2 linked regions of the Bradyrhizobium diazoefficiens genome follow. The protein of the gene in region 2 interacts with the protein of the main gene of each other region in a pairwise test. Links are inferred from orthologs where the notes say so. Each region holds a gene or a part of one and is shown on either strand. Other genes may lie near its edges.

Region 1 (7,377 bases), 1.9 Mb from region 2 along the record:
GCATCCGCCTTGGCTCCCTTCGCCAGCATGAACGGTTTCGGCGCGCGGCCCTTGCCCTCGGCGATCTGCTCCATCGCACGACCGGAGGCGACCGACTTGTCCTGGTCGAGAATGTCGTTGTCGGCGCCCTCGCGGGCATATTCGTCGCGGTGCTTGATCAGCAGCCAATTGGTGCGCTTTTCGCCGCCGCGATTGCGCATGCGCACCAGCACCCAGCTGCCGTGCAGCTTGTCGCCATGCAGGGTGAACTTGAGATCGCCCTTCTTAAAGCCGCCTTCCGGATCGTCCGATTCCCATGTGCCGCGGTCCCACAGCATCACCGTGCCGCCGCCATACTGGCCTTCCGGAATCGTGCCTTCGAAATCGCCGTAATCGAGCGGGTGGTCCTCGACCTCGACCGCCAGCCGCTTGTCGTGGGGATCGAGCGAGGGCCCCTTCGTCACCGCCCAAGACTTGAAGACGCCGTCGAATTCGAGCCTGAGGTCGTAGTGCAGCCGCGTTGCGTCATGCTTCTGGATCACGAAACGTCGCTGTTCGGACGGCGCCACTGCTGCCTTGCCCGACGGCTCCGGCGTCTTCTCGAAGTCACGCTTCTTTCGGTAAGTGGAGAGTTTTTGCAGCACGACCAGTCCCGCTTCTCTTTCGGCATTCAGCCTATCACGGCAAAAGTCCCGCCCGGAACCAAAACCCCACCGGGCGGTTGGGGTTCCAAAACGCCTTGGAATCACTGGAGAATGGAATGGCCCCGCGCGCCTATTGGAAGGGAACGTTGAAGCTGTCACTGGTCAGCTGCCCGGTCGTGCTCTACCCGGCGACGACGGCGGCCGAGAAGACGCGATTTCACCTGATCAACCGCGAAACAGGCAATCGGCTCAAGCAGCAGATGGTGGATTCCGAGACCGGCGACGTCGTCGAGAGCGACCAGAAGGGCCGCGGCTACGAGCTGCGCAAGGGAAAATACGTCGAGATCGAACCGGAGGAACTCGAAGCCGTCCAGATCGAGAGCAACCACACCATCGACATCGAGAGCTTCGTGCCGAGCGAGGAGATCGACCAGCGCTATCTCAACCATCCCTATTACATCGCGCCCGACGGCAAGGCGGCGGTCGACGCCTTTGCGGTGATCCGCGACGCCATGAAGGACCAGGATCGCGTGGCGCTCGCCAAGATCGTGCTGACCAACCGCGAGCACATCATCGCGATCGAGCCGCTCGGCAAGGGCCTGCTCGGCACTACGCTACGCTTTCCCTACGAGCTGCGCGACGAGACCGAGTTCTTTGACGATATCAAGAGTCCGAAGATCACGAAGGACATGGTCGAGCTCGCCGGCCACATCCTGCACACCAAGGCCGCACATTTCGACCCCAGCAAATTCAAGGACGACTACGAGACCGCGCTGAAGGCGCTGGTGAAGCGGAAGGCCAGCGGCAAGACTATCGAGCTGCCGGCGCGGGAGGAGCGGCCGAGCAACGTCGTCAGCTTGATGGATGCGCTGAAGCAGAGCCTCAAGGGCGGAAAGAAGACCGCGGCGAAATCCCACGCGCGGCGCGCGACCGGGCGACGGCAAGCCGCGAAGAAGGCACACCGCTCGACGGCGCGGCATCGCAAGGCAGGCTAGCGAGCGCCGTCATTCCGGGGGCGCGTCGAAGAGGCGAACCTCAGGTGCGCAATTGCGCACCGGGGATTCTCGATGTTCCGGGTTCGATGCTTCGCATCGCCCCGGAACGACGGCTAATCAATCCCCCACCTTAAGCCGGTACCCGATCCCCGTCTCGGTCAGCACATATTGCGGGCGCTCCGGATCGGCTTCGATCTTCTGGCGGAGCTGGCGAACGTAAACGCGCAGATATTGCGCATCGGTCAATTCGTCCCAGAGCGCCTTGAGCAGGAAGCGATGGGTCAGCACCTTGCCGGCGTGCTGGACCAGCACGCGCAGCAAATCGTACTCCTTCGGCGACAATTTGATGTCGCGCTCGCCAACCTTGACGATACGGCGGACGAGATCGACGGAGAGATCGCCGGCGCGGAACACCGGGCGCTCGCCCTGAACCTGGAGCTGGTGCCGCAGCGCGGCGCGCAGGCGCGCCAAGAGTTCGTCCATGCCGAAGGGCTTCGTGAGGTAATCGTCGGCGCCGAGATCGAGCGCCTGCACCTTGCCGGCCTCGTCGCCGCGGCTCGACAGCACCACGATCGGCACGCCCTCGTTGCGGGCACGGATGGTACGCAGTAGCTCGTGGCCCTGGATGTCGGGCAGGCCGAGATCGAGGATGATCAACGCCGGCTCCTCGGCAAGCTTCTCCAGCGCGATCTTGCCGTTCGACGCGTCGAGGATCTCGTAGCCCTGCGTCGAGAGCCCCAACCGCAGTAATTTGCGGATCGGCGGCTCGTCGTCGATGACCAGAACTTTGATCGGGGCGGCACTCATGCGGCGGTGTCCAATGCGGAGGTCTGTGCCGGAACGGGCAGACGGATGATGAGCACGGCGCCGCTGCGGTCGCTGCGGCTGGCAGCCGAGACCGTGCCGCCCATCGCTTCGACGAAGCCGCGGGAGATAGCAAGCCCGAGCCCGGTGCCGGGCCGGACATGGTCGCCCTTGTGCACCCGATAGAACTTGTCGAACACGCTCTCGAGCTCATCGGGCGGAATGCCGGCGCCTTCGTCGGCGATCTCCAGCACCACCTGATCCCGCTCGCGCCGGCTGCGGATCGAGATCGTGGTGTCGGCGGGTGAATATTTTGCGGCGTTGTCGAGCAGATTGAACAGCACCTGCTCGAACAACACGGCGTCGAGCTGGAGCATCGGCAGGTCGGCGGCCAACACCAGCTCCATCTTGTGGGCGGTCAGGATCTTGCTCGCGCGCCTGAGCGCGCTGCCGACGATCTCGCCGAGATCATGCAGCGCCGTGTTGGGCACGATGGCGCCGGATTCGAGCTTGGTCATGTCGAGCAGATTGGCGATAAAACGGTTGAGCCGCTCGGATTCGTCGATCACGGTGGCGAGCAGATCGTGCTTCTCGGTGTCGGACAACGCACCGGCGAGATCGCGCATGGTCGAGGCCGCACCCAACACCGAGGCGAGGGGCGTCTTCAGGTCGTGCGAGATCGAGGTGAGCAGCGCCGCGCGCAGCCGCTCGGATTCGATGGTGCGCTTGACGCGGTCCATGTCCTCGACCAACAGCACGCGCTCGATCGCGAGCGCGCCCTGGTCGACCAGCGCGTCGAGCAGCCGGCGCTGGTCCGGCGTCAGCAGCGGGCCGGTGCGGTCATTGTCGATCCCGATGACGCCGATCGGGCCGCGCCCCGTGCGCATCGGCAGGAACAGCCGCTTGGCGCCCGGCAAGGTGTCCGAGCCGCGGCCGGCCGGGCGATCGTTGCTCCAGGCCCAGTTTGCCGCGGCAAGGTCGGCCTGGTCGAGCTGGTCCTCCGGCGGATAGCCCGATTTCACCGTGAGCAGGCCGTCGTCCGGCAGCAGCAGCACGACGCGCACCCTCAGCATCAGCGCAATCTGATAGGCCGACGCCCACAACACGTCGTCGAGGGTAGCGGTGCCGGCGAGCTTGCGGCTGAACGCATAGAGCTGCTCGGTGGTCCTGATGCGGCCGATCGCAGTGTCGGCCTGCGTGCGCACGCGCGCCGCGACATTCGAGACAATCATCGCCACTGCCATGAACAGGACGAAGGCGGCGACATTGGTCGGATCAGTGATCGTGAAGGTGTAAATCGGCGGCAGGAAGAAGAAGTTGTAGGACAGCGAGGCAGCGACCGTCGCAAGCAGCGACGGCCACAGGCCGTAACGGACGGCGACAGCTACCACCGCCGTCAGCAGCACGAGATCCACGTTCTCGATGCCGAATCTCGGCTGAATCAGCTCGGCGGCGCCGAGGCCGACCAGAACGATGCCGAGCGCCTTGAGATAAGGCAGCGGATCGAACGGCTCGGATCGGGCGGCGGTCTGCACCGACGTCTTCGCGGGCTCTCCGGACAGCTCATCGCCGGGGATGACGTGAACGCTGATATTGCCGGCACGGCGAACCAGATCGTGCACGACGGATCCGCGCGTCATCTCGAACCAGCGCGAGCGCGTCGACTTGCCGATCACGATCTGGGTGACGTTATTGCCCTGCGCGAAATTGATCACGTCGTCCGCGATGCGGCGGCCGACGGCGGGAATCGTCAGCGCTTCACCGCCGAGCGATTCCGCGAGCCGCAGGGTATCGGCGAGCCGGTCGCGCTCCTCGTCCGAGAGCTGGAGCGAGCGGCGCGTCTCGATCGAGATCGCGGTGAACGGCGCATGCAGCCGGTCGGCCAGCCGCTTGGTGTAGCGAACAAGGCCAGCTGCGCGCGGATCCTCGCTGACGCAGACCAGGATGCGCTCGCCCGCGGCCCAGGGACCGGGAATCGCGTTCGCCTGCATGTGGGTGAGCAGCTGCTCGTCGACCCGCTCGGCCGTGCGCCGCAGCGCCAGCTCGCGCAGGGCGGTCAGATTGCCCGGCGAGAAATAATGCTCCAGCGCCCGCTCGGCCTGCTTGGGGACGTAGACCTTGCCTTCCTTGAGCCTCTGGATCAGATCGTCGGGCGTGAGGTCGATCAGCTCGATGGCCTCGGCGCGATCGAAAATCGAGTCCGGCACCGTCTCGCGCACCCGCACATGGGTGATCTGGGCGACGATGTCGTTGAGGCTCTCGATGTGCTGGATATTGACAGCGGTGTAGACGTCGATGCCGTGGGAGAGCAGCTCCTCGACGTCGAGATAACGCTTGGGATGGCGGCTGCCGGCCGTATTGGTGTGGGCGAGCTCGTCGACCACCGCGATCTGCGGCCGCCGCGCGATCACAGCGTCGAGGTCCATCTCCTCGATGATCTGGCCGCGATGGTCGAGCCTCTTGCGCGGTATTGCTTCGAGCCCATTCACCAGCGCCTCGGTTTCGGCGCGGCCATGGGTTTCCACGAAACCGACCACGACATCGATTCCGGCCTTGCGCCTGGCATGGGCGCTCTGCAGCATCTCATAGGTCTTGCCGACGCCGGGGGCGGCACCGACGAAGATCTTCAGCTTGCCGCTCGCGCTCTCCTCCCGGCGCGCGGCTTCCAGCAGCGCCTCGGGAGACGGACGTTGTTCGGGATCGCGGCGCTGTTGAACCATCAGGCCAATATAACCATCCGGGCGCAGCGAGCCTAGACCGCTACTTCGCGGCGGCGCGATCGAGTGCGAGGTTCAATGCCAGCACGTTAACCCGCGGTTCGCCAAGCAGTCCAAGCAGACGGCCCTGGGTGTTGGAAGCCACGAGCTGCTTGACCCGATCGTCCGACAGATTCCGCGCCTTGGCCACCCGCGGCACCTGAAATTCCGCCGCTTCCAACGAGATGTCCGGGTCGAGGCCGCTAGCCGAGGTCGTAACCAGGTCGACGGGCACGGCGGCGCTCGGATTTTCCGCCTTCAGCTTGTTCACGTCCCCCTTCAGCCGGTCGGCCAGCGCCTTGCTGGTCGGGCCGAGATTGGAGCCGCCGGAGTTGGCGGCGTTGTAGGGCGCGGACACCGTCTTGGTCGGATCATTCGGGTCGGGCGCCAAGGTCGCCGAGGGGCGGCCGTGGAAGTATCGCTGGGTTTTGAACTCCTGCCCGATCAGGGCGGAGCCGATCACCCTGCCGTCCTTCTCGATCAGGCTGCCTTGCGCTTTGGCGGGAAAGATCGCGCCGGCGATGGCGGTCATCACGAGCGGATAGGCCAGGCCCGTGATGGCCGTGAGGACCAGCAAGAGGACGATGGCGGGGCGGATTTCTCTGAGCATGTGTTTCTCCAATTTCTCCCGTCATTGCGAGGAGCGAAGCGACGAAGCAATATCCAGGCTGCTAATCGCGGAGACATTCCTGGATTGCCTCGCTTCGCTCGCAATGACCGGCGTTAGGCGAGATGCAGGGCAACGACGACGAGGTCGATCGCCTTGATACCGATGAAGGGAATGACGATGCCGCCGAGCCCGTAGATCAGGAGGTTGCGGCGGAGCAACGCGCCGGCCCCGACCGCGCGGTAGGCAACACCCTTCAGCGCCAGCGGGATCAGCGCGATGATGATCAGCGCATTGAAGATGATCGCCGACAGGATGGCACTCTGCGGGCTCGACAGGTTCATGACGTTGAGCACGTTGAGCTGCGGATAGAACGCCACGAACATCGCCGGGATGATCGCAAAATATTTCGCGACGTCGTTGGCGATCGAGAAGGTCGTCAGCGCACCGCGCGTCATCAGCAGCTGCTTGCCGATCTCGACCACCTCGATCAGCTTGGTCGGGTTGGAATCGAGGTCGACCATGTTGCCGGCTTCGCGCGCGGCCTGGGTGCCGGTGTTCATGGCGACACCGACGTCGGCCTGGGCGAGCGCCGGCGCGTCGTTGGTGCCGTCGCCGCACATGGCAACGAGCTTGCCCTTGGCCTGCTCCTCGCGGATCAGCTTGAGCTTGTCCTCGGGGGTTGCCTGCGCCAAGAAGTCGTCGACGCCGGCTTCCGCTGCGATCGCCGCGGCGGTCATCGGGTTGTCGCCGGTGATCATGACGGTGCGGATGCCCATGCGGCGCAGCTCGGTAAAGCGCTCGCGGATGCCGCCCTTGACGATGTCCTTGAGCTGGATGACGCCGAGCAGCTTGCCGTCCTTGGCGACCGCCAGCGGCGTGCCGCCGGCTTTCGCAATCTCGTCGGCAATGGTCTGGATCTCGCGGCCGATCTCGGGCAGCCCAGCGGGCTGGATGGCGCGCGCCGTATTGCCGGAGGCAATGGCCAGCGGCGCGCCGCCCCCGACATAGTTCAGCATGGCATCGACCGCCCCCTTGCGCACCGACGAGCCGCCGGCATCGACGCCGCTCATGCGGGTCTGAGCCGTGAACGGGATGAAGGTGGCCCCCAACTCGGCCATGTCGCGGCCGCGGATGCCGTATTTCTCTTTCGCCAGCACGACGATGGAACGGCCTTCCGGAGTCTCGTCGGCGAGCGAGGCGAGCTGGGCTGCGTCCGCCAGTTCCTGCTCGGTGACGCCGCGCACGGGGCGGAACGCCGTTGCCTGCCGGTTGCCGAGGGTGATGGTGCCGGTCTTGTCGAGCAGCAGCGTGTCGACGTCGCCGGCGGCCTCGACTGCACGTCCGGACATCGCGAGCACGTTGAAGCGCACCAGGCGGTCCATGCCGGCGATGCCGATCGCCGATAACAGCGCGCCGATCGTGGTCGGGATCAAGGTCACGAACAGGGCGACCAGCACGATCACCGAGATCGAGCCGCCGGCATAGGCCGCATAGCTCGGAATAGTAACGGTGGCGAACACGAAGATGATGGTGAGGCCGGCCAAGAGGATGTTGAGCGCGATCTCGTTCGGCGTCTTTGCGCGCTCGGC
Region 2 (6,904 bases):
GATGCTGCCGCCGGTGTTCGTCGTCGTCGCGATGCAGAAATTGTTCGTGCGCGGCCTGGTCGAGACAGAGAAGTAGAGAGTTATGGCTAACGTCACCCTGCGCAACGTCCGCAAGACCTATACCGGCGGCTTCGAGGCCATCAAGGGCGTCGACGTCGATGTCGGCGACGGCCAGTTCTGCGTGCTGGTCGGCCCCTCCGGTTGCGGCAAGTCCACGCTGCTGCGCATGGTCGCAGGGCTCGAGACCGTCACCGGCGGCGAGATCGACATCGGCGGCAAGGTCGTCAACCAGGTCGAGCCTGCCGACCGCGACATCGCGATGGTGTTCCAGAACTACGCGCTCTATCCACATATGAGCGTCTACAACAACATGGCCTACGGCCTGCGCAACCGCGGCATGAAAGAGGCCGAGGTCAAGACCCGCGTCGAGGAGGCCGCCCGCGTGCTCGAGCTCTCGCCGATGCTGGAGCGCAAGCCGCGCCAGCTCTCGGGCGGTCAGCGCCAGCGCGTCGCCATGGGCCGCGCCATCGTGCGCCAGCCCAAAGTGTTCCTGTTCGACGAGCCGCTGTCGAACCTGGATGCCAAGCTGCGCATCGCGATGCGGGTCGAGATCCGCAAATTGCAGCGCCGGCTCAATACGACCTCGATCTACGTCACCCACGACCAGCTGGAAGCAATGACGCTCGCCGACATTCTCGTCGTGATGAATGGCGGCCAGGTCGAGCAAGTCGGCAATCCGCTTGCGATCTACGAGAAGCCGGCAACCACCTTCGTCGCCTCCTTCATCGGCGCTCCGCCGATGAACCTGATGTCGACACGTCCCGACGAGATCAAGTCGCAGCTCGGCGGCAGCGCTGTTGAGGCCGGCATCCTCGGCATCCGCCCGGAAGATTTTGTCATCACCGACGAGACGCCGGCCGGCGGCGTCGCGCTGCCCCTGACGGTCGAAGCCATAGAGCGCGTCGGCGCGGAAACCTTTGTCTACGGCTCGCGCGCGCAGGACGAGCAGCGCATCGCCGCCACGCCGGGCGAGCTGCCGCCCGGCGAGGTCATTGTGCGGATTCCCGGCACTGAAGCTCCCGCTATCGGCGAGACTATCCGGGTCGCGGCGGTGCGAGCGAAGCTGCACCTTTTCAGTGGTGACGGCCGGGCGCGGATCGAGGCCTGAGCGGTTCCGAGGGGCCGACCGACAAGAAGTCCGAAAACAACCCCATGCACAGTAGAACTGCGCTTGTTTTCGTTGAAGAAATGACGCCGCAATTCGGCATGCCCTGACTTGTCCCGCCACGACGATCCGGCAGCATCTGGGGCCAGCATGGCCCATCCACAGCTCCCCGCTACGTCCTTGAACCGACAGGGGGATATGACCATATTGCTGACCAAGGGGCGCCGTTCGGGCCCTGAAATGTCAAAGTCGCTTTCTGCGAGGACTTTGTAAACTATGTCTCGTGTTCCCACCCTTTCCAGTCCGTTCCTGCTGGGCTTCGATGAGATCGAGCGCGTGCTCGATCGCGTCGTCAAAGGCGCCGACGGTTATCCTCCCTACAATATCGAGAGGTGTGACCGCACGGATGGCCAGCCCGAGCGGTTGCGCATCACGCTGGCGGTCGCCGGATTCACCCGCGACCAACTCGATGTAACCATTGAGGAAAACCAGCTCGTCATTCGCGGGCGGCAGCAGGACGACAAGACCCGGCAATACATCCATCGCGGCATCGCCGCGCGCCACTTCCAGCGCACCTTCGTGCTGGCGGAAGGGATGCTGGTGCTGGGTGCGGATCTGAAAAACGGGTTGTTATCGATTGATCTGGCCCGGCCGGAACCGGAGAGGATCGTTAAGACAATCGCTATCAATGAGCACGAATAATGGAACGAGTAGCGGACTCGACCGCTTAGTTCGAGAGAGGAGTCGAGACCATGAGTGAAGGTCACGTTGCGTTCGAATACGAAGCCAAGAACGTCTCGCCCGAGACGCTGGCAACCCTCGGCGAAGGTCACATCGCGTATGTGAAGCAGATCCGCTCCGAGGACGTGCCGGGCCTGTTTCCCGAAGCCCCGAAAATCGCGCCGGGCCTCAAGCTGTTCGCGCTCCACTCTGCCGACGGCACGCCGATCATGCTGACCGACAGCCGCGAAGCCGCGATCGCCAACGCCTGGAGCAACGAGCTGCAAGCGGTGAGCGTGCACTAAGCGCGCGCGTCGCGCGACGAACAGAGATTCAAGCGGGCATGCCTTCGTGAAGGCGTGCCCGTTTTGCTTTCGCAACTCATCGTTGCTAGACGATCGCGATGAACAAGCTTGATCCCATCCTGCTTTCCCACTCAGACATGTCGCGCGGCGAGCCTCTCATGGAAGCTGTGCTCGCACTTAACAACAGCCACGCGCAGGAGCTTTCATGGCTTGAACTTGAGCGGCTGCGGAATCTCGTCGAACAGGCCTTCTACGCCAGAAGGATCGGAAATCTCGATGCATTCCTGATCGCGCTCGATCAGGACGGACAATACGACAGCCCGAACTTCCTGTGGTTCCGGTCGCGCTATGCCCGCTTCGTCTACATCGACCGGATTGCCGTCGCGCATTCTGCGCGCGGGAGAGGATGCGCTCGACGTCTCTACTCCGACCTGCTCGATCGCGCCGCGCAGGCAGGCCACGACCGCATTGTCTGCGAGGTCAATCGGGAGCCGCCGAACCCGGCCTCGGACGCTTTTCACGAGATGCTGGGGTTCATTGAAATCGGCAGCGCAACCATCCACAATGGCAGCAAGACGGTGCGCTATCTTTCGCGCACCCTCTAAGACGCGCTCAGAGAAAGCAGATCGGTCGCTTACGCCGCCGTCGCCGGCGGCAGGGCCAGCACCGAATAGATCGCCTGGGCATCGCGCGAGGCGCGGAGCTTCTTGGCGATGTCCTGGTCGCGCAGGAGGCGGGCGATGCGGGCGAGCGCCTTGAGGTGATCGGCGCCGGCGCCTTCGGGGGCGAGCAGCAGGAAGACGAGATCGACCGGCTGGCCGTCCATCGCCTCGAAATCGATCGGACGATCGAGGCGTGCGAACAGGCCGAAGATCTTTTCCAGCTTGGGCAGCTTGCCGTGGGGGATGGCGACGCCATAGCCGACTGCGGTGGTGCCGAGCTTCTCGCGCTGGAGCAGCACCTCGAATACGGAGCGTTCGTTCTGCCCGGTCAGCTCGGCGGCCCTGGCCGCGAGCTCCTGCAAGGCCTGCTTCTTGCTGTTGACCTTCAATGCCGGGAGAATCGCCTCGGGTGCGACCAGATCGGTAATCGGCATGGAAGGTTTCCGAGGTGAATTAAACCGTCAGGTTCCGAATTGGCCAGCTTGATAGACCAAGCTAGCCGGCGTCAATAACATGAAGCAGGAGGCGCACTTAGCCCGTTCCTGATGTGGGGCGCTTCTACTCCAACGCAATCCCGGTGCCAACTCCTGCGTGCGGCTATGCCCCGGTCATTGTTAAGGGCCGCGGTTTGTACGGGGCCGCGGCTAGCCTCCCGCCTTGCCGTCGGCCTTGCCGCTCGGCGGGTCGATCCAGCCGACATTGCCGTCGGCGCGGCGGTAGATGATGTTCACCCGGCCGCTGGAGCCATGCTGGAACACCAGACAGGGCGCCCCCGTGAGGTCGAGTTCCATGACGGCTTCGCTGACCGAAAGCTGCTTCAGCGAGGTGGTGGCCTCGGCGATGATCACGGGGTTGTAGCCGGTGACTTCATCGTCGTCCTCGCCCTCGCCAGGGGCCTCCAGCACGTAAGCCGTGGCATCGAGGGCGGCCAGCGCCGCAGAGGCGACATGGGCCTTGCGGGCGGAACGATCCTTGAGCCGGCTCTTGTAGCGCTTGAGCCGCTTCTCGATCATCAGGAGCGCCTGGTCGGCGCTGGCATAGGCGTCCGGCGCGTTCGAATCGGCCTCCAGCGTAATGCCGGAATCGAGATGCAGCGCACAGTCGGTGCGAAAGCCGAAGCCGTCCTTGGACAGCGTGATGTGGCCGGAATAATTGCCGTCGAAATATTTGCGCAGGACCTCTTCAGTCCGGTCGGCAACGCGGCCGCGCAGGGCCTCGCCGACACTGACGCTCTTGCCCGAAATCCGAAGAGTCATGTGATGCCTCGCTTGGTTTGATTGCCCAAGATGCGATGACGCGTCATCGCATCTTAGGTCATTCCCTGCGCATGATCTTGCCGGAAAACCGCCGAACATTTTTCCGGATCATGCGCGTGCTTGGATCGGTCGCGACAGGGGAGGTGAGAGTAGCGCGATTTCGCACCAGCGCAATCAGGCCGGCTCGGTGTTGCGGGAGCGATCGGACAGTGCGGTGGAAAGGACGTTACCAAGAGCGCTCTGCTTGTCGCGGCGGCGTTGCACCGAGGACGGAATGCGCATGGCTTCGCGGTACTTCGCGACCGTGCGGCGGGCAATATCAATTCCCGAGGCGCGCAAGCGTTCCACGATGGTATCATCCGACAGGATCGCCGCGGGTTCTTCCGAATCGATCAGCTGCTTGATGTGGTGACGCACGGCTTCGGCGGAGTGCGCCTCGCCGCCGTCGGCCGAGGCGATCGACGCCGTGAAGAAATATTTCAACTCGAATGTGCCGCGATTTGTCGCCATGTATTTGTTGGCGGTGACGCGCGACACCGTGGATTCATGCATCTGGATGGCGTCGGCAACCGCCTTCAGATTCAGCGGCCGCAGATGGGCCACGCCATGGGTGAAGAAGCCGTCCTGCTGGCGCACGATCTCGGTCGCAACTTTCAGGATGGTGCGGGCGCGCTGGTCGAGCGCGCGCACCAGCCAGGTCGCGTTCTGCAATGCATCCGTGAAATAGGACTTGTCGCCGTCCTTGCCGATCTTTTTCGACAGCTCGGAGTAATAGGTCTGGTTCACCAGCACGCGCGGCAAGGTGTCGCTGTTGAGCTCGACATGCCAGCCGCCGTCCGGACCCGGGCGGACATAGACGTCGGGCACCATGGTCTGCAAACGGGCCGAGCCGAACTTCATGCCGGGCTTGGGATTGAGCCGGCGGATCTCGCCGATCATGTCGGCGATGTCCTCGTCGTCGACGCCGCAGAGCTTGCGCAGGCTCACGATGTCGCGCTTGGCGAGGAGATCGAGATGCTCGACCAGGGCCTGCATCGCGGGATCGTAGCGGTCGAGCTCGCGCAGCTGGATCGCCAGGCATTCGCTCAAATTGCGCGCGCAGACGCCGGGCGGATCGAATTTTTGCAGCACGGCAAGGACGTCCTCGACATCCTCTTGCGTTGCGCCAAGCCGCTCGGCGGCCTGGCCGAGATCGGGCGGCAGATAGCCGGCTTCGTCGACGAGGTCGATCAGGTATTGCCCGATCATGCGCTGCGCCGCGCCGGTGAAGGCCACCGAGAGCTGCTCGGCGAGATGATCGCCGAGCGTCATCTCCGCGGCGACGAAAGCCTCGAGATTGTAGTCCTCGTCGGAGGAAGCACCGCCGCCCCATTCGGTGTAGGTGGTCGGCGCGACGTCCTGGGCGTTGCGCGCGGCGGTCTCGGCCGGCTCCTCGGAGAAGACGTTGTCGAGGCCCGTGTCGAGGGTCTGCTCGATCTCGGCGCGGGTGCCGAGATCCTTGCTCATCCATTCTTCCTGGCCGGGCTCGAAGGCCTCGCCGCTGCCGCCAAAGCCGTCACTATCGCCATGACCATCGCCATGTTCATCGCCATGATCATCGCTTTGGCTGCCCGAATTCTCGTCATCATGGTCGCTGAACTGGCCGCCCTCGGCCGGAGCTTCGCCGCCGGAGGCCTCGTCATTGGCCCGCTCCAGCAGGGGATTACGCTCGAGTTCCTCCTCCACGAAGGTCGTGAGATCGAGATTGGACAATTGCAGCAGCTTGATCGCCTGCATCAGCTGCGGCGTCATGACCAGCGACTGCGATTGCCGGAACTCTAATCTCTGCGTCAGCGCCATCTAACAAGAACCGTTCCCGAAAATTGGTCCGATTCTTGCTTATCTCAGTCGTGGCCCGATGTACACGCCTTGACGGATTGGAAAAAAGGGCTAGAGGCGGAATTCCTCGCCCAAGTAAAGCCGCCGAACGTCGGGATCCGCGACGATCTCGTCCGGGCTGCCCTCGGTCAGGATTTCACCGGCATAGACGATATAGGCGCGATCGGTGAGGCCGAGCGTCTCGCGGACATTGTGGTCGGTGATCAGGACGCCGATGCCGCGATTGGTGAGGTGGCGAACCAAGTCCTGAATGTCGCCGACCGCGATCGGATCGATGCCGGCGAACGGCTCGTCGAGCAGCATGTAGTTCGGGCGCGTCGCCAGCGCGCGCGCGATCTCGACGCGGCGGCGCTCGCCGCCTGACAGCGCGATCGACGGCGATTTGCGCAGGCGGGTGATGTTGAACTCGTCGAGCAGCGAATCGAGCTGCTGCTCGCGCTTCTTGCGCGAGGGCTCGACCACTTCGAGCACGGCACGGATGTTCTGCTCGACGGTGAGGCCGCGGAAGATCGAGGCTTCCTGCGGCAGATAGCCGATGCCGAGCCGCGCGCGCTGGTACATCGGCAGCTTGGTGACGTCGTGGCCGTCGAGCTCGATCGCGCCGCGATCGGCCTTGATCAGGCCGGTGATCATGTAGAACACGGTGGTCTTGCCGGCGCCGTTCGGGCCGAGCAGGCCGACCGCTTCGCCGCGGCGCACATAGATGCTGACGCCGCGCACGACCTGGCGGCTGCCGAAACTCTTTTCCACGCTATGCACAGCCAGGAAGCCGGGACGGCGCAGCAGCTGCGCCCCGCCGGCGCCGTTCGGCTTCGCGGCGCTCCTGGTGGGGTGAACCGCGCGCGGCGGCTCGGTTTGGTAGTCGGCCTGATAGTCGTCTTGATATTCGCTCTGGAACTGGCCGGGCGCATGCATCGG

The links.
Region 1: the proteins of ptsN (region 2) and JJB99_RS09755 interact in binary tests that used the Escherichia coli proteins (3 or more experiments, as listed by UniProt). The link is inferred for Bradyrhizobium diazoefficiens from one-to-one orthologs.

Annotation. Positions count from the first base shown.
Region 1 is NZ_CP067100.1:2,051,547-2,058,923, reverse strand. The notes cover bases 2,222-5,512. They hold JJB99_RS09755 (sensor histidine kinase), read right to left. Parts: upstream 5,143-5,512; coding sequence 2,422-5,142; downstream 2,222-2,421. Other genes in these bases: JJB99_RS09750 (K(+)-transporting ATPase subunit C), read right to left, coding at 5,183-5,512; JJB99_RS09760 (response regulator), read right to left, coding at 2,222-2,425. In the rest of the region: ligD (DNA ligase D), read right to left, coding at 1-623; JJB99_RS09765 (Ku protein), read left to right, coding at 740-1,618; more of JJB99_RS09760, read right to left, coding at 1,736-2,221; more of JJB99_RS09750, read right to left, coding at 5,513-5,788; potassium-transporting ATPase subunit KdpB, read right to left, coding at 5,902-7,377. UniProt on the Escherichia coli protein: Member of the two-component regulatory system KdpD/KdpE involved in the regulation of the kdp operon. KdpD may function as a membrane-associated protein kinase that phosphorylates KdpE in response to environmental signals.
Region 2 is NZ_CP067100.1:108,895-115,798, forward strand. Bases 1,556-4,373 are described here. They hold ptsN (PTS IIA-like nitrogen regulatory protein PtsN), read right to left. Parts: upstream 3,287-4,373; coding sequence 2,825-3,286; downstream 1,556-2,824. Other genes in these bases: JJB99_RS00475 (Hsp20 family protein), read left to right, coding at 1,556-1,867; JJB99_RS00480 (DUF1150 family protein), read left to right, coding at 1,918-2,190; JJB99_RS00485 (GNAT family N-acetyltransferase), read left to right, coding at 2,328-2,795; hpf (ribosome hibernation-promoting factor, HPF/YfiA family), read right to left, coding at 3,497-4,108; rpoN (RNA polymerase factor sigma-54), read right to left, coding at 4,283-4,373. Also shown: sn-glycerol-3-phosphate ABC transporter permease UgpE, read left to right, coding at 1-76; JJB99_RS00470 (sn-glycerol-3-phosphate import ATP-binding protein UgpC), read left to right, coding at 83-1,168; more of JJB99_RS00475, read left to right, coding at 1,442-1,555; more of rpoN, read right to left, coding at 4,374-5,947; lptB (LPS export ABC transporter ATP-binding protein), read right to left, coding at 6,038-6,904. UniProt on the Escherichia coli protein: Seems to have a role in regulating nitrogen assimilation.